2 regions of the Cytobacillus firmus genome follow, and region 1 is predicted to be linked to the other one. Evidence: riboswitches for the same ligand, from Rfam matches in the RefSeq annotation. Region 1 holds a riboswitch; the other holds the start of a gene.
What was found. A riboswitch is a leader RNA that binds a small molecule or an ion and turns the genes downstream of it on or off. The one in region 1 is predicted to bind lysine.
Positions count from the first base shown of each region.

Region 1 (15,195 bases):
GTTCATTTCGGAAAGAATTCCGAAGGCTACATTTTAAAGCATGGGGTTATGAAAGACTCTGCTTCATCCATCTTTAATGGAATCGGTAAAATCGAGCATGGGGCTTCCAAGTCAAATGCCGAGCAGGAGTCACGCGTACTGATGCTAAGCGAAAAAGCGCGTGGGGATGCCAACCCGATTTTATTAATCGATGAAGATGATGTAACAGCAGGACACGCAGCTTCAGTTGGCCGTGTGGATCCATTGCAGCTTTATTATCTAATGAGCCGCGGTATCTCCCAAAAAGAGGCTGAACGTCTTGTTATTCACGGCTTCTTGGCGCCTGTTGTTAATGCTCTTCCGATTGAAGGCGTTAAAAAGCAGCTGACTGCCGTCATTGAAAGGAAAGTAAAATAATGAATGCCCGTGAGATTCGGCAAATGTTTCCCATCCTGGATCAGGAAGTCAATGGAAAGCCTCTTGTTTATCTGGACAGTGCCGCTACTTCCCAAAAGCCTGTTCCGGTAATTGAGGCGATTGATAAATACTACCGGGAATATAATTCGAATGTTCATAGAGGCGTCCATACGCTAGGCACGAGAGCAACGGATGGCTATGAAGGTGCCAGGGAAAAGGTGCGTAAATTCATTAATGCCAAATCGACTGAGGAAGTTATTTTTACAAGAGGAACAACAACTTCCATCAATACAGTTGCAGCAAGCTACGGACGTGCTAACCTGTCTGAAGGCGATGAAATTGTGATCTCCTATATGGAGCACCACAGCAATATCATTCCGTGGCAGCAGGTAGCTAAGCAGACGGGTGCCACATTAAAGTACCTTCCCTTGCAGGAAGATGGTACCATCTCCCTAGAGGATGTCAGGACAACCGTAACAGCTGATACGAAAATCGTATCTATTATGCAGGTGTCGAATGTGCTTGGTGTTATGAACCCGATTAAGGAAATTGCAAAAATTGCCCATGAGAACGGCGCAATTATGGTTGTGGATGGTGCGCAAAGTGCTCCGCATATGAAAATTGATGTTCAGGATCTGGATTGTGATTTTCTTGCTTTTTCCGGTCATAAGATGTGCGGCCCTACCGGCATTGGTGTTCTTTACGGAAAGAAAAAGCACCTGGAAAAAATGGAGCCGGTTGAATTTGGCGGTGAAATGATCGACTTTGTCGGCCTCTATGAATCAACATGGAAGGAGCTTCCGTGGAAATTCGAAGGAGGCACGCCAATTATTGCAGGTGCCATTGGATTAGGTGCTGCAATTGATTTCCTTGAACAGATTGGCCTGGACGAAATTGAGGCGTACGAGCACAAGCTGGCCGCTTATGCTATGGAAAAAATGTCTGCTATAGACGGAATGACCATTTATGGGCCAAAAGAAGCCTCAAAAAGGGCCGGCCTGGTTACGTTTAATATAGACGATGTTCATCCACATGATGTGGCAACTGTATTGGATGCAGAAGGAATTGCAGTCCGCGCCGGCCACCATTGTGCACAGCCGCTGATGAAGTGGCTCAAGGTCTCGGCAACTGCACGTGCCAGCTTCTATCTGTACAATACGGAAGAAGATATTGATAAGCTTGTTTCAGGGCTTGTCAAAACAAAGGAGTATTTCAGCGATGTCTTCTAAAAATTTAGATACCCTTTACCGCCAGGTTATAATGGATCATTATAAAAACCCTCGTAACAAAGGGGTACTTGAAGATGACAGCCTGACGATCAATATGAATAACCCTACTTGCGGGGACCGGATTCAATTGACGCTGAAGCTTGAGGACGGCAAAGTGGCTGATGCGAAATTTGAAGGCGAAGGATGTTCCATCTCCATGTCCTCAGCTTCCATGATGACCCAAGCCATCAAGGGTAAAAATATTGAAGAAGCCTTAAAGCTTTCCAAAGTTTTCTCGGACATGATGCTGGGAAAAGAATATGATGAAGATGATCTGGATCTTGGTGATATCGAAGCTCTTCAGGGAGTTTCCCAATTTCCTGCCCGAATCAAGTGCGCCACTTTGGCATGGAAAGCAATGGAAAAAGGCGTTGGCACGGAGAAAGAAGAACAGGAATAAATTAATCAAACGTTTGATTAAAAACTTTTTCGTCTGCCTTGTGTGCTAAAAAACTATGAATTGATAGGGTGTGAACCCTTTCCTATATGAATGGAGGAATACGACGATGGCAAAAAAGATGCCTGAGATCGGCGATTACAAGTATGGTTTTGCCGATAAAGACGTTTCCATTTTCCGATCAAAACGCGGTTTGACAAAAGAAATTGTTGAAGAGATTTCAAAATTGAAGGAAGAGCCACAATGGATGCTTGACTTCCGTTTAAAATCATTGGACCATTTCTACAACATGCCTATGCCGCAATGGGGCGGAGATTTAGCGTCATTAAACTTTGATGAAATTACGTATTATGTAAAGCCTTCTGAAAAAACTGAACGCTCTTGGGATGAGGTTCCTGAAGAAATCAAACAAACGTTTGATAAATTGGGTATTCCGGAAGCGGAGCAGAAGTATCTTGCTGGTGTTTCTGCACAGTATGAATCAGAGGTTGTTTACCATAACATGCAGGAAGACCTTGAAGCGAAAGGAATTGTGTTCAAAGATACCGATTCCGCTCTTCGCGAAAATGAAGATATTTTCCGTGAGCACTGGGCAAAGGTTATCCCTCCAACAGACAACAAGTTCGCTGCATTAAACTCAGCGGTTTGGTCTGGCGGATCGTTCATTTATGTTCCTAAAGGGGTTAAAGTTGATACGCCGCTGCAGGCATATTTCCGAATTAACTCTGAGAACATGGGGCAGTTTGAGCGTACCCTAATTATTGTTGATGAAGGCGCACATGTCCACTATGTAGAGGGCTGTACAGCACCTGTTTATACAACAAACTCACTTCACAGTGCTGTTGTTGAAATCATCATCAAAAAAGACGCATACTGCCGTTATACAACCATCCAAAACTGGGCAAACAATGTATACAACCTGGTTACGAAGCGTGCGGTTTGTGAATCAAACGCAACAATGGAATGGATTGACGGAAACATCGGTTCAAAACTGACAATGAAATATCCGGCAGTTATTCTTAAAGGAGAAGGCGCACGCGGCATGACCCTTTCCATTGCATTAGCAGGCAAAGGGCAGCATCAGGATGCAGGTGCGAAAATGATCCACCTTGCACCAAACACGTCTTCAACGATCGTATCGAAATCGATTTCCAAGCAGGGCGGTAAAGTAACATACCGCGGAATCGTTCACTTCGGCCGCAAAGCGGAAGGTGCACGCGCCAATATCGAGTGTGATACGTTAATTATGGATAACCAGTCAACTTCAGATACGATTCCATACAATGAAATCCTGAACGACAACATTTCTCTTGAGCATGAAGCGAAGGTTTCAAAAGTATCTGAAGAACAGCTATTCTACCTTATGAGCCGCGGAGTTTCAGAGGAAGAAGCAACAGAAATGATCGTAATGGGCTTCATCGAGCCATTTACGAAAGAACTTCCAATGGAATACGCAGTAGAAATGAACCGCCTGATCAAGTTCGAAATGGAAGGTTCTATTGGTTAATAATAAATTTTTAAAAAATGATTGAACGGCTATGCCGTTCAATCATTTTTTTGTTTAAGAGACTCTACTAAGGCAGTTAGTCAACCTGTATCTTTCCACTCCAAGTCCTGCCGATTTCTTTATGTCTTCATTTAGGATTTCCATCTTTTATAAAATGAATGATAACTAAAGTGTTAGGTGAAAATAAATAGCAGGTGATGAGTTTATGGAGAATATCATATCTTTCCTTCCAAAATGGGAACATTTATTAGGTGCATGTTTAGCTTTTATAATTCCCTATTCTATTTCCAAAGTTTCAAAATGGTTACGATCAATAAAATCCAGTTAAAGATTTAGCATCCTCTTAATCAAAATTTCTACACCTAAAGTGTAACTTAAAACTTACCAGTCTCGAAAAAATATTTTATGTAAGCAGGTGAGGGAGATGAATCAATGGGCTTGGCTGCAAAAAAAGAAAAAACAAACGAAAAATGCTCATCAACAAGTAAAGATACATGGGACAGATGTATTCTTTTCATCTAGTTTGGATTCTAACCTCGAGCAAATACAAAATATTTTAGGAAATAACCCTGATATCGCGATTCGCAGATTTAATATTGACTTATATAACGTTAAAGCAGCTGTCGTTTTTATTAAAGGGCTTGCCGATAAAGAGCAAATTCATGAACAAATATTAAAGTCAATCATGTTAGAACTTCAAATGCGAGAATGCTATGTAAAACAAGACAGGGCCACCGGCTCGCACATCAAAGAAATCATTAAAGACCATGTTGTAACGCTAACCGATGTCGAAGAAAACAACAAGATAGAAGACTGTGTGATAGGGGTTTTGAATGGAGATACGGCATTACTAATTGATAACGTCGATACATCCCTTATACTTGGAACAAAAAAATGGCCATCAAGACAAATTGAAGAACCAATTACAGAAGCTTCTGTAAGGGGGGCAAGAGAAGGGTTTGTCGAAAATATCTTTGTGAATATGTCTTTAATTCGAAAGCGAATTAGAGATCCCCATTTAGTTTTAGACAAATATACAATCGGACGCAGAAGTCAAACACCGGTTATCATGGCATATATAAAAGATATTACAAATGACAGCATCATCCAAGAAGCTAAAAAACGATTAGAAAAAATTGATATTGACCAAATACTTGAATCGGGGATTATTGAGCAGTTCATTGAAGATGATTTTTTATCACCGTTTCCACAACTCATAACAACTGAAAGGCCGGATAAAGTAGCAAGTGGATTATTAGAAGGACGTGTAGCCATCTTAGTTGATGGGACGCCTTTTGTATTGCTGCTGCCAGTCACGATTACCTCTATTATTCAGGGGCCGGAAGATTATTATGAACGATGGTTTGTTGGCACCCTCATTCGCTTCATGCGGTTTGGAGCAGCGTTTGTCTCTTTATTTGCTCCTTCATTATATGTAGCACTTATTTCGTATCATCCAGGGTTAATTCCAACTGATTTAGTAATTTCGATTGCAGGAAGCAGGGAAGGAGTGCCATTTCCAAGCATTGTAGAAGCATTATTGATGGAAATCACAATTGAAATACTGCGGGAAGCAGGTGTAAGGCTTCCTAAACCAATTGGACAAACAGTTGGAATTGTAGGAGGGCTTGTTATTGGGGAGGCGGCTGTTACAGCGGGCTTAGTCAGCCCAATGATGGTCATTGTTGTGGCAGTTACGGCAATTTCTTCCTTTTCTTTACCGCAGTATGGGGCGGCAATAGCTATTCGAATCTTACGCTTTGGAATGATGCTTTCAGCTGCTGTATTAGGGTTATTTGGAATTATTATGTTTGCGATGGCCATTACGATTCACCTTGTCAAGCTTAAAAGTTTTGGTGTTGAATATACCTCTCCATTTGTTCCGTATCAATTTAAAGATTGGAAGGATGCAATACTTCGATTACCATATAGTGTTCTTAAAGAGAGACCTGAAATGTTAAAACCCAAAGACTCCACTCGGATTAAATAAAGGAAGATCATAGTGAATGGTTCAAACGAAAAAATTACACCTACACAGGCTACAGTCGCTTTAGTAATGACAATCATTGGTGTGGGGATTGTAACATTACCCCGCGTAAGTGCAGAGGAAGTTCAAACGCCTGATATTTGGATCAGTATGCTTTTTAGTGGCGGAATCACATTTGTTGCTGCTTTTTTTATAACCAAGTTATGCCTTCGATTTAAAGGAATGACGATTTATCAATTTAGTCCTATATTGGTTGGCAAATGGGCAGGTCTTGTTTTTAATCTATTTATTATGATGTATTTTATATTAGTTAGTGGATATCAGGCACGATCAATGGCTGAAGTGCTTCGCGCTTATTTGCTGGATAAAACTCCGATAGAAGCAGTGATTATCGTTTATATCGCAGTAGGCGTGTATATCGTGATCAGCGGCATATATCCTATTGTAAAATTGCTTCAAATTTACTTTCCGGTTGTTTTGGTATTTATTTTTTTTATGCTGGGTCTTAGTGTGACAAATGTTGATCTAAATAACCTTCGCCCTGTCTTAGGTGAAGGATTTAAGCCAGTTGTCAACGGGATTAAGCCAACAACTTTATCTCTTGCTGGAATTGAAAGTTTTCTTATTTTAATCGCATATATGCAACGTCCACAACAAGCTATGAAAGCTGCAGCCGTGGGAATATTTATCCCGTTATTTTTGTATATCCTGATCGTAATAGCTGTTATTGGCTCATTAACAGTAGATGAGGTTAGGCAGTTAACATGGCCGACGATCGAACTGGTCAAATCAATTGAAATGAAATTCCTCCTTTTAGAAAGGTTTGAAAGCTTTTTTATCATTCTTTGGGTGATTACAACGTTTACATCCTTTATAATGAATTTTTATTTTGCTAGTTTAGGTTTGAGTCAAGTTTTTAAGAAAGCGTACAAACCTTTTGTGTATGGTCTTATACCATTCATTTATCTATGTGCGATGTATCCGGAAGATATAAATGGAGTTTTTAAATTAGCTGACTATATTGGCAACATGGCCATCATAATTACAGGAATTATCCCCATCCTTTTTTTAATAATTGCCTTCATAAGGAGGAAACGAAATGCGAAGAATTAAAAAAAGCATCTTGATATGCTGCTGCATCTCGATTCTTTTTATGGGAGGGTGTTGGGATCGCGTTGATATTGAAGATATAGGTCTGGCCTGTGGTGTCGGAGTGGATTATCAAGAATCTTCAGCAAAACACATAACTCCTGAATTTACAATTCAAACTGTAGTACCTAAAGTATTGGCTGGAGAGAATGGAGGCGGCGGCAGTCAAGCAGAGCCATTCCAAAACTTAACAATCGATGAGTCCTCTTTATTTGAAGCGGGCCGTGAAGCTTCCACGGCTACAAGTCGCAGTCCGAATTATTCCCATTTAAAAGTATTGGTCATTAGTAAGGAAGCAGCACAATCCATTAATTTGCTCCAATTATTGAATTTTTTCTTTCGCGACCATGAAATAAGACGGACAGTTCATGTATTGATCTCAGAGGAGAGAGCAAGCGAAATATTAAGCATAAAAGGAACAAAGGATCCAGTACCTGCTTTAAAGCTATTGTCTATAACTGAAAATATGAAAACGAAAACAGCAAAAATGCCCCCAAAATTATCCTTAGGCGATTTCTCGGAAAAAATGTCGGCCAGTTCAAGTTTTTTGGTTCAGAAAGTACAAAAATTTAAAGGTGGAGTTCAAATCATTGGGGCAGCAGTTATCAAAGGGAATACACAGAAAATGATTGGGGAGCTTAATGAAGATGAAACCTTTGGCATTAATTGTATTACAGGTGAAGCAAAAGCAGGTGCCGTAACAGGAGTCGATAAAGAAACGGACAAAATCATTACATATGAAATTGATCAGCTAAAAAGTTCAATTAGGCCTAAGGTTAATGGAGAGGACATTTCGTATACAGTAAACATTAATACTGAAGGCCGATTATCTGAAGATTGGATTCCAAACAGTGATGCTTTTAATGAGAAGTTTATTCGAGATGCAGAAAAAACAATTGAAAAAGAATTTATGCGATTAATGGAAGCTGGATTAACCAAGACCCAAAAAGAATTAAAAGTAGATGTCGCTGGATTTGGAGAGAGTTTACGAATCAATCAACCGAAAGTGTGGAAAAAAGTAAAGGGAAATTGGGAGGAACGGTTTCCTGAAGCTTCAATTAATATTAACGTGAAGGTTAACATTAAACAATTCCAGACTCAAGGCAGAAAAATGAATAAATCGAAATAATAAAAGTGCAAAAGGAGCAAAACCTTCAACTAGCTTATACTCGCCCCTTTAATTTATATAAGTAGCAACTTCCCAATATAGGGTAAAATCAGAGGAGTAACAAAATAAGAATACTTCACAGCCATAGGACGCTTTCTTAGAGTTAAGGAGGAAGCGTCTTGTTTTATATATGGCAAGAACTTGGAGTTCAATAAGATCAATGCTTAGCAATCAATTGTTTATTATTTTAAAGGAAGTTTAAAAAATCCTATGGTAAACTGGATTAAAAATCTTGGAAATTGAAACTTTTAATAAATTATAATCATATAGAGTTTCAGTACAAAATTTTCCGTTAAAAGAAAAGTAGAGTAAAAAAACGGAGGTGTTTCAATGATTATCATCGGCGTAACAGGCTGGGGCGACCATGATAGCCTATATACGGGCAATGTTTCACCTAGAGATAAGCTAAAAGAATATGCGGGCCATTTCCCTACTGTGGAGGTGGACTCTGCTTTTTATGCGGTGCAGCCAAAGCGTAACTCTTCCAAATGGGTAAAGGACACGCCTGAATCTTTTCAATTCATAGTAAAAGCCTACCAGGGCATGACAGGTCATCAGAGAGGTGAAATCCCTTTTGAAAGCAAAGAAGAAATGTTTGAAGCGTTTAAAGATTCATTGGAGCCTTATATCGAATCCGGCAAACTGGCTATGGTACTGTTTCAATTTCCGCCATGGTTTGACTGCAAAAAAGCCAATGTCGATTTCCTCCGCTGGTGCAAGGAGCAGATGGGGGATATCCCATGTGCCCTGGAGTTCAGGCATCAATCATGGTTTCGTCCGGAGTTCAGGGAAAGCACATTAAGCTTTATGAAAGAGGAAGACTGGATTCACAGCATCTGTGACGAGCCGCAAGCCGGTGAAGGTTCAGTTCCGACAGTTCTGGAAACAACCAGTACTGACAAGGTGCTCGTTCGTTTTCATGGACGCAATTTTCACGGCTGGCAGAAAAAGAATGCGGACAACTGGCGGGAGGTCCGCTATCTTTACCGCTATAACGAAAAAGAACTGACAGAATGGGCAAAACATCTGAAATTGCTCGAGAAAAAATGTAAAAATGTATTCGTCGTTTTCAACAACAACTCTGGCGGTGACGCGGCAGACAACGCTAAACAAATGATCGAAATGCTGGATATCGAATATCAGCAGCTTGCTCCAAGACAGCTTGATTTATTCTAAAGCGGGTGACAGGCACCTACACCACTTCAGCCAACTGGTATAGGTGCCTGTCACTTTCACCCTTTTCCTTGTCCGCACATATTGTGTAAGGGAAAAGGAAAGGAGTGGGTGCAGGTATGATTGATTTGAAGCCGATTGATATAGATGGCCACACTTTTTTGAGTGTTTCAGTGCAGCTGCCGAAGACCAATCTGCTGGTGGTAACGAATGATAAAGGGTATATCATGTGCGGAGCTCTGGATGTAGCTTTGCTGAATGAGAAGCTTAAGGACCGAAAAGTAATTGCCGGCAGGGCTGTCGGTGTAAAAACGATAGATCAGCTGTTAAATGCCCCGCTTGAATCTGTCACTTATGAGGCGGAGGAACTGGGTATTGTTAAAGGAACCATTGGAAAAGAAGCACTTCTAAAAATGATTTAAAGGCATGCCTGAATAGGGCTGTCTTTTTTTAATGCATGAGCGCTCTGCACATAAATTACTCTATCCGAACGTAAAAACAGGTTATCTTCATATAAATCTTTCTATCCGGAAATATATCATAAACTTACTCTCATGCCGGAAATTTTGTCGTATAATGTAAATAAAACCAAATAATTCCCGAAATATAAGGTAGCACCGAAAAAAGGATAATGGGAGATATATATGAGATTAGCAGCAACCAATACAATTGAGACTGGCAGTGTTTTGGCCAAAGCTATATATAATGACAAGGGTCAGGTCCTTTTGCAAGAAGGTGTGGAGCTGGCTGATAAATTAATACATAAACTGCAGGAAATGGGTATTACCTATGTGTATATTAAGGATTTGCGCACTGAGGATATCCAATATAAGGACCCTCTGACTCCCAAAATGCGCAAACAGGCTATCGAAACCATTGAAACCGTTCTGAAGGAAGTACAAGCAAATAAAGAGTTATCAGGCTCTCTGGTAATTGAGAATGCCTCCAAGCGGCTCTCAGGGCTGATACGTCAGCTACTCATTGAAATAAGGGGAAATAAAGAGCTTCTTACGATCCTATCAGATGTTTATACATATGATCACTATATCTTCACACACTCCCTGAATGTAACTCTGTATTCACTGGCAATCGGGATGAAGCTTCAGCTCCTGCCAAAGGAACTTGAAATCCTGGGGCTGGGTGCTATTCTTCATGATGTCGGAAAGATGAAGGTGCCTGCAGATATTCTTATGAAACCGGGTAAATTGACAGAGGACGAATTTGAATCAATAAAGAAGCATCCGGAAGATGGATTTAATATATTAAGAAAGGTAGAGACGATCCCTCTCCTCGTTGCGCATTGCGCCTTTCAGCATCATGAGAGATTAAATGGTTCAGGCTATCCGCGCGGCCTGCAGGGGAAGGAGATTCATGAATTCGGCAAGATAATTGCGATTGCCGATGTGTTTGACGCAGTAACATCCAACCGCATTTACAGACAGGCTATGCTCCCGCATGAAGGCCTGGAAGTTCTGTATGCAGGGGCCGGAAAATTATTTGATAAGAAAGTCATTGAAGTTTTCCGGCAGGCGGTTGCCGTGTATCCAGTTGGTGTTACAGTCGAGCTGAATGACGGAAGAAAAGGTGTTGTCTGCCGGCAGAATCCGGGTCTCAGCGACAGGCCTGTCATCCGCATACTTGAAGAAAAGGGCAGGAATGTGGAGCCCTATGAAGCGGATTTAGGGCTTGAATTGAATTCTGTTATTACAGGCTGTGATACGACTTTAGTACAACAATAAAGTGAAACTTTCTTCAGTGGGGCTTTTCTTATCCCCCACTGATTGATAGTTGAGGCCCACATGACAAGGAAGGCTTCGTCAGCATGAGCATCGCACGACCAAATGCGTCAGCTTTTGGGAGGAAGTGGGTCACAAAGACGTTGCCACAGGACAAGGAAAGCTACGGCAGCGATACATCGCACGACCGAAAGCGGCAGCTTTTGGGAGGATGTGGCGTTCTTAGTCTTTGTCCTTCTTACTGTCCGTTAGACTGCGATAAACTATTTTAAATTTTTGAGCCTAGTTCCCTCCTTTACAGCATACATATAGCTTGTAAAGGGGGGATTTGTTTTGGCAAAATTTCGCGGCCGGCTGCCCCGGAAAGGTCCTCTTCCATTTCGCTATGTATTTCTTCTGACCTTTGTATTTTTTGTTATTTCAACAGCTGCCGGCCTCTGGATTATCAATGAAGGGCTTAAGCCAACACTCATGAGCTATGCCGATTCACAGACAAGGAAAATTGCATCATTGGTGATAAACAATGCGATTAATAAAAAAATTACCAATGTGATGGATTTAGAAGATATGTTTGAAGCAAGCGAGAGCGGTGTTGTCAGCATAAACGTGGAAAAGCTGAACAGAGTCAAAGCGGAAGTAACCGAACTGGTTCAGGATAATATTAAGAAAGCGGAAAAGGGCGATTTGGATGCGTTGGAGTCCTTTACAGATGTGGAAATCAATACGGAGGAAATGCAGCACTCAAATGGAATTGTCTATTACGTGCCGCTTGGCCAGGCAACCAATAATGCCCTCCTTGGTAACTTGGGTCCCCGTATACCGGTGAAGTTTAATGCAGTCGGTTCCGTTACCTCCAATTTCATAACTGAGACAAAGGATCACGGTATAAATAATGTGGAAGTGAAGGTGCTGGTCCGCCTGGACGTACAGGTTCAAATTATCATTCCTTTTGCCACCAAAATTATCACAGTACAGGAGGATGTGCTGGCGGCTTATGGCATTTACCCGGGAAAGGTCCCGCAATTTTACAATGGCGGAGGGGGCACCTCGCCATCAATAGAAATACCGGCCGGCCAATAACTCTTGCTAATAGGTTAGTATTTTGATAAAATTCTACTATAATTTCATAAAAACCTTATCATATCCGATGGGGTAGAGGTGCAGGATTCAAAAGTACGCTGTGTGAGGATGACAACGACGACCGCAGCCGAAAGGGAATGTTGCCGAAGCAGAATTAGTGAGTCAAAACTAATCATGCTGGGGTTACTTCGAATAGGAGTAACACTGTCATTATGAGGGGAAAGTATGAATATACTTTGTCAAAGCCCATCATAATGGGGAGCTACAGATCGTGATGGAGAAACTAATTACTTCAAAAGAGTAATGATAGATTTTTCTCTATCGTTACTCTTTTTTTATTTTGGTTTTCGTCATCATCCTTGTTGTTTCCCCTGATTGCAAAACGGACATGCCGCATGGCGGTGATCCAAAAAAACAAGAGGAGGACAAGAAATGACTAACACGATTTTCTCCCTGCTGCCGCCTTTGGTAGCAATCGCTATGGTTATCCTGACCAGGCGCGTATTGCTGTCACTGGGAGTGGGGATCGTTACAGCCGCGCTATTGCTGGCTGAATTCAGCATCACAGAAACTTTCAGCATCATTTGGGATGCTGTAAAAGGAATTTTTGTTTCAGACGGAGAGCTGAACACCTGGAATGTATATATTATTCTATTCTTGCTTGTATTAGGAGTTATTACTGCGTTTATATCTATCTCAGGCGGAAGCCGCGCTTTTGGAGAATGGGCGATGAAGCGGGTCAAGACCCGTGCAGGCGCACAGATTGTCGGAGCTGTTTTAGGTATTATCATTTTCATTGACGACTATTTCAATGCTCTGGCAGTCGGTCAGATTTCGCGTCCGATTACAGACCGCCAGCGCGTATCCCGTGCAAAGCTGGCGTACCTGATTGATTCGACTTCAGCACCTGTTTGTGTGGTTTCACCGGTTTCGAGCTGGGGAGCATATATTATTGCGCTGATCGGAACAATCCTTGCTGCACATAATGTTACCGAGTATTCAGCTTTCTCGGCATTTATTCAAATGATTCCCATGAACCTTTATGTATGGGCTACTCTTGCTATTGTATTTATCGTGGCGATAAGAGGCATAGAGATTGGGCCAATGAAAGTGCATGAGAAGCGGGCGGTTGAAGAGGGGCTAGTAATGGATCCTGAGAAGCCGGCACCTGGTGAACTGAAGGACGACCTTCCAACAAGTTCTAAAGGATCTGTTGGTGATCTTGTCTGGCCGATTATAGCTCTTGTTATTGGTACAGTGGGCTCAATGTTTTGGACGGGTTCACAGGCGGTTGAAGGAAATGCGACCGTTTTACAAATATTTGAGAACACGGATGTCTCTAAATCCCTAATCCTTGGTGGCCTGGTGGGTCTATTGGTTTCGCTTGGTTTATTCTTCCGTCAGGCGTTCTCCTTGAAAGGCGTTAATCCAAATGTTTTTGGAAAAGGGGTATGGGAAGGCATTAAATCCATGCTTCCAGCTGTTTATATCCTGCTGTTTGCCTGGGCGATTGTTGATTTAATCGGCCGTTTGGAAACTGGAAAGTATTTAGCCGGTCTGGTGGAAAGCTCAAATATGAGCACATCATGGCTTCCGTTTTTACTTTTCGCCATAGCGGGAATTATGGCTTTCAGTACTGGAACCTCATGGGGATCTTTCGGAATCCTGCTTCCGATTGCTGGAGACATTGCTGCTGCAACAGATATGAATCTGCTATTGCCGGCTATGTCAGCTGTCCTGGCGGGTGCAGTATTCGGTGACCATTGTTCACCGATTTCCGATACAACGATCCTTTCCTCAACAGGGGCAGGCTGTAACCATATAGACCATGTGATGACTCAGCTTCCATATGCCTTGATTTCAGCAGGAATCGCTGCTGTTGGATATCTGGTCATCGGATTTACTGGCAGCACTGTTATCGCATTACTTACAGTAGCTGTTCTTGTAGCGGCATTTGCTTTCCTTGGCCGCGGTAAAAAAGAAGCCTGGCAGGAAAATAGGGCAAGTTAAACACTATAGAAAAAGGCTTTCTCTTTGAGAGAAGGCCTTTTTTTGGTGTTGTCCAACATAAATGAAAAGGTTCCCCCTGAGGGAACCCTTTTATTTATAGGTTATTATTTTTTCTATTTAAGTCTTCATCATCTGTAATGTGTTCACGGCCGCCCTCAAAATGCACTTCTTCTTTCTTGAGATTTTCCTTGACCTGCTGTGTTTCCTCAACTTCCCGTTTGCCTACGACAATTTCTTCGGTGACAACGGGCTTTTTGGAGACTTCCACACGCTCTTCTGTAATAGGAATCCTGATTGTTTCATCGTCCGATATTGGTGAGACGCCGGCGCCATCCGGATCATCCACTTTTCTTCTTTCTACATATACTTCTTCATGCTCGACAGGTATATTTATTGTTTTTTGTTCTTCTACAACGTCCTTCTGGATTTCAACTTCTCCGGCTTGTACACGTTCTTTCGACACATCGAGCTGTTCTTCCCGCAGTTTTAATGATTGCTCATCATCTGCAGTTGAATTTCTTAGTTCATCATATCCGCCTGTGTAAGTGCTGTCCTCTCTGATTTCTGCAGTCCCTGCACCGGAAAAGCCTTTTGGAGTATCCATACTTTCACTGTATAAAATGATTTTCCCCTCGTTCACATACGTTTCATACTTGCGGGCTTCATCCTCTGACATGCCCAGTTCTCTGAACTTTTCACCTGCAGAGTTGCTGCTCATGCGGTCATCATCAAACCAGGATGCCAGACTGTTTAAGAAACCTGCACTTTCACTGCTGTCTCTATTCTTAGTCTCGAAGGTTTCTGTATGAACACCCGTTTTATCTTCAAGAGATGTATCCAGATGTTCAGTCTGTGCAATGATCGAAAGCTCCTGAACAGGGTATCCGTCATTTTGCAGTTCTTGAATGGCATTTACTGCTTCCCTTTGTGAATTATAAACTCCGATAATATTGGTATCCATTTGTAAAAACCTCCTCAGTATTTCATTTATGCTTATGCTATATTTGGAAACTTTTAAGCACATTGGTTATATTCCCGGGGCCACGAAGAACAAACGAGGTTAATTTTAACATTCACAAAATATAATTTTGAATTATCTGAATAAAAAACGAAAGTTTTTAAGTTTTAGGAATAAATTTTACAAAGGAGGTGAGGACAGGGATAACGTGGTCAGTTTTGGTAGGATAACTCCTGACCGGGTGGAATCCAAATGGAAATTAAAATAGGAGTATATTAATTTTTATTGACGCTTTACTGTGGTATTGTACTAAAACTAATTATTTCGAAAAATATTACTATTAGGAAAATAATGTTTTGACAGAAT
Region 1 is NZ_CP098323.1:4,246,300-4,261,494, reverse strand. It holds gene sufD (Fe-S cluster assembly protein SufD) at 1-396, shown strand, start outside; gene NAF01_RS21535 (cysteine desulfurase) at 396-1,625, shown strand; gene sufU (Fe-S cluster assembly sulfur transfer protein SufU) at 1,615-2,064, shown strand; gene sufB (Fe-S cluster assembly protein SufB) at 2,171-3,568, shown strand; gene NAF01_RS21520 (spore germination protein) at 3,993-5,558, shown strand; gene NAF01_RS21515 (GerAB/ArcD/ProY family transporter) at 5,571-6,668, shown strand; gene NAF01_RS21510 (Ger(x)C family spore germination protein) at 6,655-7,833, shown strand; gene NAF01_RS21505 (DUF72 domain-containing protein) at 8,203-9,048, shown strand; gene NAF01_RS21500 (YunC family protein) at 9,165-9,467, shown strand; gene NAF01_RS21495 (HD-GYP domain-containing protein) at 9,690-10,784, shown strand; gene yunB (sporulation protein YunB) at 11,115-11,861, shown strand; lysine riboswitch at 11,927-12,134, shown strand; gene NAF01_RS21485 (Na+/H+ antiporter NhaC family protein) at 12,294-13,871, shown strand; gene NAF01_RS21480 (YsnF/AvaK domain-containing protein) at 13,966-14,832, opposite strand.

Region 2 (15,195 bases), 360 kb from region 1:
AAAATTGCAGAAATGACTCCAATAATATAGAACCAGAACATAAATGGATTCGACAGGATGTTCTCCATCATCTGAAAGTTAACTTCTGCTCCAAAGGCAGCCTGTACACGTGTTTCCCAAACATGCCATGCAACAAAAACCAGCGTAATGACACCTGAAACACGCTGAAGCATAAACATCCAGTTGCGGAAATATCCGTATCTGCTTGTGTTATTTTTCGCAGTAAAAGCAATATAAAGGCCATAGATTGCGTGGAACAGCAAAGGTAAATAGATTACAAACGTTTCAAGGAATATTCTAAATGGAAGACTTTCCATAAAATGCGCTGCATTATTAAAAGATTCCTCTCCCCCTGTTGCAAAATGGTTCACTACAAGGTGCTGCACCAAAAACAATCCAACTGGTATTACGCCAAGCAATGAATGCAATCTGCGATTAAAAAACTCACGATTACCTGCCATAAACTTTCCCCCCCTGATTTTAAAAAAACGATGCTGAGCCCCCGCTCAGGACATCATCTCGAAAATGTTATTCATTTTCTTACAATTATGTGACATGTCCATTTTACTCCCAAGATAATAGAGCGTCAAGAAAACGGATACATAAAATGTTCCATATTAATAAAATTTTTAAAAAATATTAACGGGTTAAAAACATATATTATCCTGCGGTTCAATATGACCTAATTGCCGGTCTCCAATATACTGAAATAGTAATTATTTCTATGCAAATCGTTCTATTTTTTACTGAATTGATATTAACTCCCCAAGCATATTGTATATAATAGAATCATAGAAAGAGGGGAGACTATTGAGCGAATTAGCATCTGCGAAATCTAATGAAGATCACATACAGTCTGTACCGGTATTTGGGTATGAACTAATCCGGGAAGTTCTTTTGCATGACCTTTTAGGAAATGAAGCACCCGAAATTTTATATTGGGCCGGCAAAAGGCTTGCACGCATGTATCCTCTGGAAACAGCCGGACAGATTGCCGAATTTTTCACAAATGCCGGCTGGGGCAACCTTTCCATCGCAAACGAATCTAAACATGAACTTGAAATGATATTATCAAGCCCGCTGATTGCTGGCCGCTTGCAAAAAAACAATAACTGCACATTTCAGCTCGAAGCTGGTTTTATAGCCCAGCAGATAGAATTTCAAAAAGAAGTTATTTGTGAGGCATTTGAACATCCCCGCAAGAAAACCGGCAAAATCCTTATTACTGTGAAGTGGGATAAAAAGGATCCTGCTGAGTAACATCTAATACGTACAAACAATAAGCTATCAATTTCTGATAGCTTATTGTTTATAGCTTCGGAATTAAGCCTTAACAGCAGAAACAGACAGCTTGAATGCCTCGTGTAAAGCATCAACAGCATCGATCATTTTACTGTTTTCCACAACCGCTGATACTTTAATTTCTGACGTGCTTACCATTTTCACCTGAATTTCATTCGCTGAAAGCACTTCGAACATTTCTGCAGCCACACCCGGATTTGAAATCATGCCTGAGCCGACAATTGAAACCTTTGCAAGCCCTGATTCCCACTCAATGCGGTCATAATTTAATTGATCTCTATGCTTTTCTAAAACTTTCACTGTATCCGTCAGATCTTCATTCTTAATTGAGAAGGACAGGTTAGTTGTCTGGGCTTCTGTCATGCTCTGAATAATGATATCGACATTAATGTGGTTTTTGGCGAGCGCCGAGAAAATAGTAGACAGCCCAGTCAGTGAATTAGGAAGACCAATGATTGTTACTCTTGTTATGTCATCTTCAAAAGCCACACCGCGCACCACTAAATTTTGTTCCATTTTTACTTCCTCCTCAATGATTGTTCCGGCTTCCTTTTCAAGGCTTGAACGCACTTCAATCGGAAGTCCATAGTTTTTAGCGAATTCAACCGCTCTTGGATGGAGCACTCCAGCCCCCAAATTGGCCAGCTCAAGCATTTCATCATAGGACACAGAATGTAACTTTCTGGCATTCTTTATAAAGCGGGGGTCGGTTGTAAACACACCTGTAACATCCGTATAAATATCACATTTATCAGCTTTAAGTGCTGCAGCCAGTGCAACAGCAGTTGTATCAGATCCTCCGCGGCCAAGCGTGGTAATTGAGCCATCTTCTGTCATCCCCTGAAAGCCTGCTACAATTACAATTTTCCCCTGATTTAATTCCCCCTGAATGGTGGCTGGATCAATATTTACTATCCTCGCATTACCATGGACTGCTTCTGTTTTAATACCTGCCTGCCACCCTGTAAAAGAAACAGCGTGATGCCCTTTCGCATTTAATGCCATTGCTAATAAAGAGATGGTCACCTGTTCGCCGGTTGTAAGCAGCATGTCCATTTCCCTTTTATCTGGTGATGGGGAAATCTCCCTTGCCATGCCAACCAGCTGATCAGTCGTTTTGCCCATTGCCGAAACAACTACAACAACATCGTTTCCACGGTTTTTTTCCTCAATTACCCGATTAGCGGCATTTTGTATTCTGTCTACAGTCCCCACGGAGGTGCCTCCGAATTTCTGCACTATGATTCCCACAGCTTTCCCTTCTTTCTAAAGATCTCGTAATTTTATGAATTGCCGTCCTATGTAAGTGAAGCAAGACAGTCCACTCGGCTGTATTTGACAATGGCCTTAAATCTAAAATACCCCTTTTGGGCAATAAAAAAAGCAATGGAATAGTTTAACTATCCCATTGCTGTGCAGCCAAAATGTATATGTGAGCAAACACAGTGAGATAGCTCTCCAGGACGGCAATGTCCTGACAATCCTGCATTTATTCAATGCAAAACCAGCAGAAAAAATGATGAGATTTTCTCCACTTCGGCGAACATACCCTTTCAAAGCTTTTCATGGAAGCTCATTCTTCTCCAAGCTTTTACTGATGAAGTTCGCACCTCTACCTTCACTTAACGATTATGTCCAATAGTTCAGTTTAAACATATGGACATGCGCTTTATCGCTATAAAGTGATATTGATATAAAGTTTCAATTAGTATAACATGTCTGACTTTTTATGTCTATATCCATTTAAGACTCAGAGTTTCCATTTTGTTCCTCAAGCCTCTGCTTTAACTCCTCTGCAACAATCGCAGGAATGCCTATTTTTCTAAACTCCTCAATTGATGCCTCTTTCATTTTCTTTACAGACCCAAAGGCCTTCAACAGCTGTTTCTTTCGCTTTTCGCCTATGCCCGGAATTTCATCCAGAATAGACTGAAAGGCACTTTTTCCGCGAAGCTGGCGGTGAAAAGTAATCGCAAAGCGATGAACTTCATCCTGAATTCTCTGCAGCAGGTAGAATTCCTGGCTGTTCCTTGCAAGTGGAATAATTTGAAGCGGATTACCATATAAAAGCTGTGAAGTTCTGTGCTTCTCATCCTTCACCAGGCCTGAAATCGGAATATCCAGACCGAGTTCATTTTCTAGCACATCCCTTACAGCTTCAACATGCCCTTTTCCTCCATCAATCAAGATTAAGTCCGGAAGCGGCAGTTCTTCTTTCAGTACTCTTGTATATCTGCGTCGCGTGACTTCTCTCATGGATTCATAATCATCAGGACCTTTAACGGACTTTATTTTATATTTTCGGTACTCTCTTTTCTCCGGTTTGCCATCAATGAAGACGATCATGGCAGAAACGGGATCCGACCCCTGGATATTTGAATTATCAAAGGCTTCAATCCGGTGAGGAGTATAAATTCCAAGCTGATCACCCAGATTTTCAACAGCTTTAATAGTCCGTTCTTCATCACGCTCTATTAAAGAGAACTTCTCCTGGAGAGCAATTTTTGCATTTTTATAAGCAAGCTTCACCAGGTCCTTTTTTTGCCCGCGCTGCGGTTTTAGCACTTTCACATCAAGAAGCTGTTCTGCCATGACTGCATCAACGGAATCGGGTGCCAATATTTCACGTGGTTTAAAATGATTTGCTTTAGTATAAAACTGGCCGAGGAACGTTAAAATTTCTTCTTCCGGCTCATTATAAATCGGGAACATTGATACATCCCGTTCGATCAGCTTGCCCTGCCTGATGAAGAAGACCTGGACACACATCCACCCTTTATCAACCGCATAGCCAAATACATCCCGATCTGTAAAATCTGTCATCGTCATTTTTTGCTTTTCCATCGTTGCATCTATATGGGCAATTTTATCTCTGAGCTCTGTTGCTCGTTCAAAGTCCAATTCTTCTGCAGCGGCTGTCATTTTTGCAGTAAGGTCTTTTTTAATCTCTTTGTATCCGCCATTTAAGAATTTCGCAATTTCATCTGTCATTTGCTTATATTGATCTGCACTTACTTCCTTTACGCAAGGTGCAAGACATTGGCCCAAGTGATAATAAAGGCAAACTCTGTCCGGAAGAGTTGAACATTTGCGGAGAGGATAAATACGGTCGAGCAGCTTTTTTGTTTCATTGGCAGCCTGCACATTGGGATAAGGTCCAAAGTATTTTCCCCTGTCTTTTTTTACTTTTCTGGTTGTTATCAGACGGGGATGGCGTTCGGCCGTCAATTTGATAAAAGGGTAGCTTTTATCGTCCTTCAGCATTACATTATATTTGGGATCATATTTCTTGATCAGATTCATCTCAAGAATCAATGCTTCCATATCTGAAGATGTGACAATGTACTCAAAGTCCACGATCTCATTAACAAGTCTTAATGTTTTCCCGTCATGTGAGCCTGTAAAGTAGGACCTGACCCGGTTTCTGAGAATTTTGGCTTTCCCCACATAGATGATGGTCCCCTGCCTGTCTTTCATTAAATAGCAGCCTGGCTGCGCAGGCAGCAGCATCAGTTTATTTTTTATCGTTTCATTCATGGCACTCCACCTCCCCGGTTATATTTTTCTAATTGAAAGGCTTCCTTAGGAAAGATTTTATATAACATATATTTAAAATTTTCATAATCACTTGGCATACAAGCTGCTCAGGAAGCTTAGTCCGCATAAAAGCACTGCATCCCCATCTTATTATATCAGCTGGTAATCCTGCAGCATAACTGCTAAACACACATGATAAAGTGAAACTTCAATCAGTGGGGGTTTTCCTTATCCCCCACTGATTGTTAGTCGCGTTCTAGTGTCGCTAAGATCTCCGCTAGCGCTTCGATCAATCGACACTACGAACCCGATTGGTTCAACTAAGCCCCTGCCTGCGCGTCGGCAAGTTTCACTGTATCTCACCAATCGGGCCTTTACGGGCAGTTTGATCCCCGCTTATCCTCCTTTGTTTCCTCTGAGTCTTGAAGCGGGGGTCTTACTGCCCGTTAGACTGCGATAAAAAAATCCCGATGTCCGCATGGGACACCGGGAAATTTCTTATAGATTAAGCATGCTTTGAAAGTAATTCAGCAAGAGCTTCTTTCGGCTGGAAGCCAACCGCTTTATCCACCACTTCACCGTCTTTTAGTACGATCAAAGTTGGGATGCTCATTACGCCAAACTTGCCGGCGGTTTCCTGGTTTTCGTCAACATCGATTTTTACAATTTTGACTTTATCGCCCATTTCAGAATCAAGTTCTTCCAATACAGGAGCGATCATTTTACAAGGGCCGCACCATGGAGCCCAGAAATCTGCCAATACTAATCCCGAACCAGTTTCAGCAGTGAAATTTTGGTCAGTTGCGTGTGTAATAGCCATTTGATATGCCTCCTAAAATTTAACTCAAATACTAACGACAGTATATCATCGTTTATACTATGTTGCGAATAATCTGCTCGATCGTAATTTACCCTATGTAAAGCAGATTATTCGCTTTCTTTATTATGGACTTTATGTATAATGGGCGGCCATCTGCCGCCCATTTGTACTTTATGCGTTTACTTTAAGCTTTTTGAACTCTTCTGTTAACAGTGGAACAACCTCAAACAGGTCTCCGACAATACCGTAATCAGCTACCTTAAAGATATTGGCTTCCGGATCTTTGTTAATCGCTACGATTACTTTGGAATTGGACATACCCGCTAAGTGCTGAATAGCTCCGGAGATACCGCATGCAATATACAGGTCTGGTGTTACCACTTTACCCGTTTGTCCAATTTGCAGTGAATAGTCGCAATAATCAGCATCACAAGCTCCTCGTGATGCACCTACAGCTCCGTTTAAAACAGAAGCAAGCTCTTTTAATGGCTCAAAGCCTTCCTCGCTCTTAACACCGCGGCCGCCGGCAATAATAACCTTAGCTTCGGATAAGTCAACGCCTTCACTCGCTTTGCGGACAACTTCCTTAATGATTGTGCGAAGATCCTTGATTTCTGCTGCAACAGAAGCAACATCTCCTGATCTTGATTCATCCTTTTCCAAAGGAGCTATGTTATTTGGACGGATTGTGGCAAAAAGAAGGCCATCTGTCACAATCTTCTTTTCAAAAGCTTTTCCTGAATAAATCGGGCGTGTGAAGACCAGATTGCCGCCTGCTTCTTCAAGGCTTGTTACGTCAGAGATTAAACCAGACTCAAGCTTGGCAGCAATTTTAGGAGCAAGATCTTTCCCCATTGCTGTATGCCCAAAAATAAGGCCATCCGGACTTTCAGAATCAATCACAGCCATTAGAGCCTGTGAAAAACCATCAGGCGTATACTGCTTCAGCTTCTCATCTTCAACAGTTACAACACGGTCAGCACCATAGTGAATCATTTCATTAGCTAAAGCGCTTACAGAATCACCAATTAAAACTCCTACAACTTCTCCGCCTTCTGATGCAGTCTTACCGGCTGCAACAGCTTCGAAGGATACATTACGCAATGAACCGTCACGGACTTCACCTAACACTAATACTTTTCTAGCCATATGTTTTACCCCCTGTGTTATTATTAATCAGTTATGATGATCAGACAACTTTAGCTTCAGTATGAAGAAGCTTCACCAGTTCCTTAACTTGATCTTCCAATTCGCCTTCAAGAACTTTTCCTGCTTCTTTTTTAGGCGGCATATAGATTTCAATTGTCTTTGTCTTAGCTTCAACATCGTCCTCATCAAGATCAAGATCGTCAAGCTCAAGCTCATCAAGAGGCTTCTTTTTCGCCTTCATAATTCCTGGCAAGGATGGATAGCGAGGCTCATTCAGACCCTGCTGGGCAGTGACCAATAATGGAAGAGATGTCTCAATTACTTCTGAATCCCCCTCAACATCACGCACTACTGTGGCAGAGCTGCCATTAATATCAAGCTTAGTGATCGTTGTTACATATGAAATTCCCAAAATCTCTGCTACACGCGGTCCAACCTGTCCGGAACCCCCATCAATTGCTACATTTCCAGCAATGATTAAGTCAGCCTCTTTGTCCTTCAGGAATTCAGATAAGATTTTTGCCGTCGTGAACTGATCCCCATTCTCAACGTCATCTTCTGTATTTATTAAAACAGCTTTATCGGCACCCATCGCAAGAGCGGTACGGAGCTGCTTTTCAGCTTCTTCTGTTCCCACAGAAACAACTGTTACTTCTCCGCCATTCGCATCACGAACCTGGATTGCTTCTTCAATTGCATATTCATCATAGGGATTAATGATAAATTCAGCGCCATCTTCATTGATTTTGCCGCCGGAGATTGTAATTTTTTCTTCAGTATCAAATGTTCTCTTCATTAATACGTAGATGTTCATGATTTCCCTCCTAGTAATTAAGCATTGTCATATAACAAAGCCATTAATTAAAACATTTCTTCACTTCGAAAGATTGAAAATATTTAATGCGTACAGAAAGGTTCATCTGCTTGGAACTGCCCGCTTATTTTAAAATTGAGCGGGCGCTCGTTCACAGACCATAATTTAACCAATGAATCTTCTGAAGATTAAATCAAACGCTTACATGTCTATTATAATAGATTATTAGAATGAATGTAATCTTTCAGCTCAATTCTTTTAACTGCTATTTTCCGGTGAAGTTTGGCTCCCGCTTATTAATAAATGCAGATATGCCTTCCTTCCCATCTTCAGATACAAATACTTCTCCAAACAATTCCGCTTCTTTCTTTACACCTTCGTAGAATTGTCCTGTTTTTCCGAAGTTTAATAGCTCAATAGCCGCCTTAATGGAGCCTGGGCTCTTCTTCGCTATTTTCTTTGCCATTTTATAGGCATTTTCCAAAAGCTGCTCCTCAGGAAAGGCATGGTTAGCCAAACCATATTGAACTGCTTCAAGCCCGGTGATCGGGTCGCTTGTGAACAGCATTTCAGCTGCACGAGCAGTACCTACATAGCGGGGAAGCCGCTGAGTTCCGGCAAAACCGGGAATCAATCCAAGCTGAAGCTCCGGAAGACCGAGCTTTGCGTTTTCAGCTACAAGACGGAAGTGACAGCCCATCGCAAGCTCCAGGCCTCCGCCAAGTGCTGCACCATGAATGGCTGCAATAATTGGCTTAGGGAACTTTTCCATTCGCTCAAAGAGATTCTGTCCATAGGTCGCTAAGCTTGAAAAATCCTCTCCGCTTTCAATAGTTGTAAATTCTTTTATATCAGCTCCTGCTGAAAAGAACCTGCCTTCTCCGTGAATTAGAATAACTCTAACTTCACTATTATCTTCAACTTCATCCAGTACAGCTGAAAGCTCTTTTAATACACCTGATGAAAGAGCATTCGCAGGCGGACGTTCAATTGTAATCGTCGCTACGAAGTCGTTATGGGACCATTTAAGGTATTCCATCGTATCCCTCCTACTATATTATTGAGCACTTTAACATTTTCAAGGTTTTCCGCACCCGCTGATTAAAAGCTTATGAACAGGTCCTGCCAATGCTGTAAGATCATATTTCTGCTCATTCATTACCCATGTGGTCACTGTTTCGTCCATAGTGCCAAAAATCATCTGACGCGCCAGCCTGATATCCAGGTCAGCTGAGAATTCGCCGCTCTCCCTGCCGTCATCAAGAATCCTTTCCACTAAAGTGAGATAACCTTTGAGCACCTCATTAATTTTATGGCGCAGGTCCTTATTTGACTGCCTCAACTCGAGCTGGGTTACAATTGCCAGGTGCTTGTCTTCCGAGAGCATTTTAAAGTGCGATTCTACCATCATTAATAGTTTCTCTGCAGCTTTCTCTTTTCCTGCAATTTTTTCCTCAATTTTCTCAACAAAGTAGCCCATTTTATCCTGAAAGAGGGATATTAATATATCTTCTTTGTTTTTAAAATATAAATAGATCGTGCCATCAGCGACACCAGCCTGTTTGGCAATTTTTGATACCTGAGCCTGGTGATAGCCGTTTTCAGCGATCACAACTACAGCAGCATCAATAATTTGCCGGTATTTAGGCTTTGTTTTTTTCATGTGGCTCCCTCCTTTCAGAATAAAGTGAAACTTCAATCAGTGGGGGTTTTCCTTAACCCCCACTGATTGTTAGTTGAACCAATCGGGCCTTTACGGGCAGTTTGACCCCACTTATACTCCTTTGATTCCTCTGAGTCTTGAAGTGGGGGTCTTACTGCCCGTTAGACTGCGATAAACGGGGCATTGATTTCTAACGGGCAGCAGTGCGGGTAAATTCCTTTCCTGCTGCCGGGATCAGCCAATCCACTTGGTTTATTATTTTTAAATTAAAATGAATGAATCATCATTCATATTTTTATAATAGTAGGACAATTCATTCGTGTCAAGAATTTCCCTTTAAATATATTTTATTATTACATTTCCTTTATATCTGGACAAGCTTATTGATTCAAAAATAAAGAGCCGATTGAAAATCGGTCTCTGAAGCTAAGCCCGCTTTTCCTCTTCTTCTTTAAATTTCTTCTTTTCTTCATCCACTAACGCCCTTCTCAGTATTTTTCCAACTGCTGTCTTAGGAAGCTCTCTGCGGAATTCATATAGCCGTGGAACCTTATAAGCTGCCAGATGCTTTCTTGCAAACTGATCCAGTTCGGCTTCCGTTGCCACTTTTCCCTCCTTCAGCACAATATAAGCTTTTACTGTTTCTCCTCGATAAGGATCCGGTATTCCGGCAGCAACCACTTCCTGTACTGCTGGATGCTCATATAGCACTTCTTCTATTTCACGCGGGTAAATATTGAATCCTCCTGCAATAATCATATCCTTTTTCCTGTCCACTACATAGAAATATCCCTTCTCATCCATATAGCCCAGGTCACCTGTGAGCAGCCAGCCATCTCTTAAGGTCTGGTCCGTTTCTTCGGGGCGTTTCCAATAGCCTTTCATTACCTGAGGCCCTTTAACCGCAATTTCGCCAACTTCTCCTGCCGGAAGTGCTTCTCCTGTCTCCAGTGAGAAAATTGCTGCATCTGTATCAGGCCATGGGACACCTATACTGCCTTTGACGCGGGGGCGGTCCCATAAGAAGTTTGCATGTGTAACAGGTGATGATTCAGTCAGACCGTAGCCCTCTACAAGCTTGCCTCCTGTAATTTCTTCAAATTTCTGCTGGACTTCAACTGGCAGGGCAGCAGATCCGCTAATGCAGGAGTCTATAGAAGATAGATCATATTTTTTTATATCCGGATGGTTCAATAACCCAATGTAAATAGTAGGCGCTCCAGGAAATAAGGTCGGCCTTTGTTTATGAATGGTTTTCAGGGTAGTTTCGGGATCAAACTTCGGGAGAAGGACCATTTTATGCGCATCCATTACAGATAAAATCATGACTGTTGTCATTCCATACACGTGAAAGAATGGAAGTATGCCAAGCACCGTCTCCTCGCCGCGCCTGCACTTATAAAGCCAGGCCTTGCACATCGCTGTATTGGATACCAGGTTGCTGTGAGATAGCATGACACCCTTAGGGAAACCGGTCGTGCCGCCTGTGTACTGCAATAATGCCAAGTCTTCTTCAAAATCAAAGTCATGGATTCTAAGAGGCTCAGCCGGTCTTTTTAATATTTCTGACAGCAAATGATTATGACCTTCATGCTTTACATTAACAACGATTCCATATTGTTTTTTCTGGATAAAAGGATATATTAAATTTTTAGGGAATGGAAGTGCATCTTTGATTGCCGTTACAATTATATGCTTCAATTCTGTATGCGGCATCACTTTGGTCACTCTGGGAAATAAGATATCCATTGTAATGATCGCTTTTGCTTCTGAGTCTTTCATTTGGTATTCCAGTTCCCGTTCCATGTACAGCGGATTTGTCTGGACAACAATCCCGCCAGCCATCAGAATTCCGTAATAGCTGATAACGGACTGAGGAGTATTCGGAAGCATGATCGCTACACGGTCTCCCTTTTGAATTCCAAGACTCTGCAAATATGCAGCTAGCTTCAGGGAAGATTCGTATATATATTTATATGTGAATTCCTTCCCCATAAAGTGGATTGCTATTTTTTCCGGAAATTCTTCTGCAGCATTTTTCAAATAATCCTGTACCGGCTGTTTTGGATATGACAAAGTTGAGGGGATTTCTTCCGGATATTGCTTAAGCCATGGTTTTGCTTCTGCCATTTTGTCCCTCCTTCATTCTTGCTAAAACTTCAGAAAAGCGATATCCTCCTACTGAACTTTTTGAACATTCTAACTGTTCGTTCTTATTATAATATAATGCTGGATCTATGACAATTAGAATAAGACCTTCCACTTAGGAAGAAATTTTTGCATAGGCTGTCCACTCTATCTGTAATATTCTTCTAATGAATAAAATAAAAAAAATCGCCATATGAATTGGCGATTTCTTCATTTCCCTATTTCACAAAAACATTATGCAATGAAAAATATATAAATGGCCCCAATAAGAAGAAATAATCCGCTAAGAACCAGCAGAACCTTTGCTAACTTTTCCAATGTTAATTCTCTCCTTATACTAAACCTGCACCAATGACATAAGACAAACCGATTGACAGCACCATAGAAATAAAGCCGACAGCTTTGTTATTATTCTCAATTTCTTCGTCTATTCTAAACTTTGGTGTTAAAAATTCAAATATGAAATAGCCTATTAACAAAAGAAAGAAGCCAAAAACTCCCCAGGTAATCATTGTCAGCAAGGTATCATTATGCATAATGGAGTGCCTGAAGATATTGGCGATCCCAAAAATTTTCCCGCCGGTCGCCATCGCTACAGCAAGATTCCCGTTTTTTATTTCGTCCCAATTGCGATACTTGGTGACTAATTCAAAAACGGCTAAAAAAACAATCATACACAAAATGACAACACTGTAATAAGCAGCTGTCTGGATAAACTCATTTTCCCAAAATTCTTTCATTTATATTCTCCCCGCCGGTATTAAATCCCCTTCCCCTTTGAATAATCATAAGGGGAAGGGAAGCTTATTTGAATTCAACGATTGTAACCCCTGTACCGCCTTCTCCAGCTTCACCAAACCGGATTTTCTTTACAGATCTGTGATTTCTCAAATATTCCTGAACACCCTGCCTCAATGCACCGGTCCCTTTACCATGAATGATTGAGACACGGGGATATCCAGCCAGCAGGGCATCATCTAAATATTTCTCGACTCTTAAGAGCGCGTTTTCATAGCGCTCGCCCCGTAAATCAAGCTCAAGGCTGACGTGAAAATCTCTTCCTTTCACCGTTGCCACTGGTTTTGTTTCCACAGGTTTTGGGCTTTTAATGTACTCCAGATCCTTTTCGGCCACTTTCATTTTCAGGATACCAATCTGAACCTGCCATTCGTTCTCAGACACCTTTTCAAGCAAATGTCCTTTTTGCCCAAAACTCAGAACTTTAACTTCATCTCCTGCTTCAAAAACGTGCTTAGTATTCTTGGGCTTTAATTTATTTTTGGCTGTGCTCATCTGGGGTGCAGCATCTGAGAGGCGTTTCTTTGCTTCAATTAGCTCGTGTTCCTTCACTTCAGCATGTTTCTCCATCCGCATCTTTCTTAAGTCACGGATAATCTCTTCTGCTTCAGCCTTGGCTTTCTCAACGATATCTCCAGCTTTCTCTGCAGCCTTCTCATGCATAGCATCTTTTTGCTCATAAAATTCAGCCATTTGCTTTTGCAGATCTTTATGGAGTTTTTCAGCGCTTTTTAAAAAGTCATTGGCTTCTTCCATATCAGCCTCTGCCTGTCTGCGGCTTTCCTCCAGTGAAGCAATCATATTCTCAACCTGATTTGTATCTGTTCCGATATAGGATCGTGCTGTCTCAATCACTTGATCATTGAGCCCAAGCCGTTTGGATATTTCAAAAGCATTGCTTCGGCCCGGAACCCCAATCAGCAGCTTATAGGTTGGGCTTAGCGTTTCAATATCAAATTCTACACTGGCATTGATAACTCCTTCTCTGTTGTAGCCATAGGCTTTCAGTTCAGGGTAATGAGTTGTGGCAATAACTCTTGCACCCCGCTTATATACTTCATCGAGAATGGAAATCGCGAGAGCTGCACCTTCCTGCGGGTCTGTGCCTGCACCGAGCTCATCGAATAAAACCAGACTATTGAAATCAACCTGGTTAAGAATATCCACGATATTAACCATATGAGAAGAAAAGGTACTTAAGCTTTGTTCAATTGACTGTTCATCTCCGATATCAGCATAAACATTGCCGAAGACAGCCGTTTCAGAACCATCAAGCGCCGGAATTTGCAGACCGGCCTGTGCCATCAATGTGCAAAGCCCTACTGTTTTTAAGGTAACTGTCTTACCGCCGGTATTAGGTCCCGTTATGACTATGGTTGAATAATCATCTCCCAGCTTTATATCATTTGCCACCACTTCATCAATTGGAATAAGCGGATGCCGGGCTTTGAATAATGAAATTTTCCCTTGATTATTAATTTTTGGCTTGGAGGCTTTTATGCGTTTACTGTATCTGGCTTTCGCAAACGTAAAATCGACTTCTCCGAGCACATCTACAATGGTTTCCAGTTCACTGCTATTCTCAGCTGTCTGTCCTGATAGCGCTATAAGTATCCGTTCAATCTCCTGCTGTTCTTTTACCCTGATGCCCTGTAATTCATTGTTCAGCTGAACAATGGACGCGGGCTCAATGAATAATGTCTGGCCGGATGAACTTTGGTCATGGATTATGCCTCCATAATGGCCCCGGTATTCCTGCTTAACCGGTATGACAAACCGGTCATTTCGGATGGTTATAATCGCATCGGAAAGCATTTTTTGTGCGCTGGAAGACCGAATCATGCTCTCCAGCCGCTCCCTTACACGGGATTCTTTTGTACGAAGCTGATTTCGAAGGGAACGGAGAGTCTCGCTCGCACTGTCAAGAACTTCCCCATTGTCATCGACCGCATTGCGGATAGATGTTTCCAAATCGGCCAGAACAATAATTTTATCTGTATAGCCCAACAGGATCGGCAGACTGCTTTCTTCCTCGGCAAATTCCTCGATAAATCGTTTCATCTGCCTGCTTGCATGAATCGTGCTGGATATCTGGTTAAGTTCCTGGGGACTAAGCATTCCGCCAATAACCGCCCGCTTCACATGAGGACGGATATCAAAAATGCCGCCAAGAGGTACATTCCCTTTAATTCTAAGCACTGTTACAGCTTCATCTGTTTCTTCCTGCCTGCGGATTACTTCTTCATAGTCAGTTGAAGGAAGAATATTTAAGGCCTTTTTTCTTCCCAAGGATGAAGAAACATGTTCCAGCAGCTGTTCCTTCACTTTATTGAACTCAAGTATCTTCAATACTCTTTCTTGCATGAGGACTTTCCCCTTTCATGCTCAATTTTCTTACTGGCGTTCTCTCAGAAATTTGAGCAAATCTTCTGTTTCTAAGGCATTTAGAACGGATTCTTTCTTGATCCATCCTTTCTTTGCCGCAGAAACACCGATTTCCATATGATTTAAAGTGTCTATTTTATGTGCATCTGTATTAATCACTATTTTCACACCGGCTTCCTGAGCTTGTCTGATATGTTCGGCAGCAAGATCAAGCCGGTTCGGATTTGCATTCAGCTCAAGGGCTGTATTTGTTTCCCTGGCGAGCTCGATGAGCATTTCCATGTCTACTTCATAGCCTTCCCTGCGGCCGATCAATCTTCCCGTAGGGTGGGCAATAATGTCAACATGGGCATTCTGCAGCGCCGTTATCAAGCGGGCCATGATTTTTTTCTTCGGCTGTGAAAAAGAAGAATGGATGGAAGCAATGACAATGTCCAGCTCCTCCAGAAGTTCATCGTCATAATCGAGCGATCCGTCAGGCAGAATATCCATTTCTACCCCTGATAATATGGTGAAATCATCGAATTGCTCATTAAGCTGCTTTATTTCTTCTTTCTGACTGAGAAGCCTTTCGGCTGT
Region 2 is NZ_CP098323.1:3,888,228-3,903,422, forward strand. It holds gene NAF01_RS19700 (succinate dehydrogenase cytochrome b558 subunit) at 1-461, opposite strand, end outside; gene NAF01_RS19705 (YslB family protein) at 811-1,260, shown strand; gene NAF01_RS19710 (aspartate kinase) at 1,324-2,553, opposite strand; lysine riboswitch at 2,746-2,925, opposite strand; gene uvrC (excinuclease ABC subunit UvrC) at 3,046-4,839, opposite strand; gene trxA (thioredoxin) at 5,345-5,659, opposite strand; gene NAF01_RS19725 (electron transfer flavoprotein subunit alpha/FixB family protein) at 5,831-6,808, opposite strand; gene NAF01_RS19730 (electron transfer flavoprotein subunit beta/FixA family protein) at 6,849-7,622, opposite strand; gene NAF01_RS19735 (enoyl-CoA hydratase) at 7,888-8,661, opposite strand; gene NAF01_RS19740 (fatty acid metabolism transcriptional regulator FadR) at 8,701-9,285, opposite strand; gene NAF01_RS19745 (long-chain-fatty-acid--CoA ligase) at 9,712-11,415, opposite strand; gene NAF01_RS19750 (DUF350 domain-containing protein) at 11,766-12,173, opposite strand; gene NAF01_RS19755 (endonuclease MutS2) at 12,238-14,595, opposite strand; gene polX (DNA polymerase/3'-5' exonuclease PolX) at 14,626-15,195, opposite strand, start outside.
Region 2: another riboswitch for lysine. It lies ahead of NAF01_RS19710 (aspartate kinase); the one in region 1 lies ahead of NAF01_RS21485 (Na+/H+ antiporter NhaC family protein).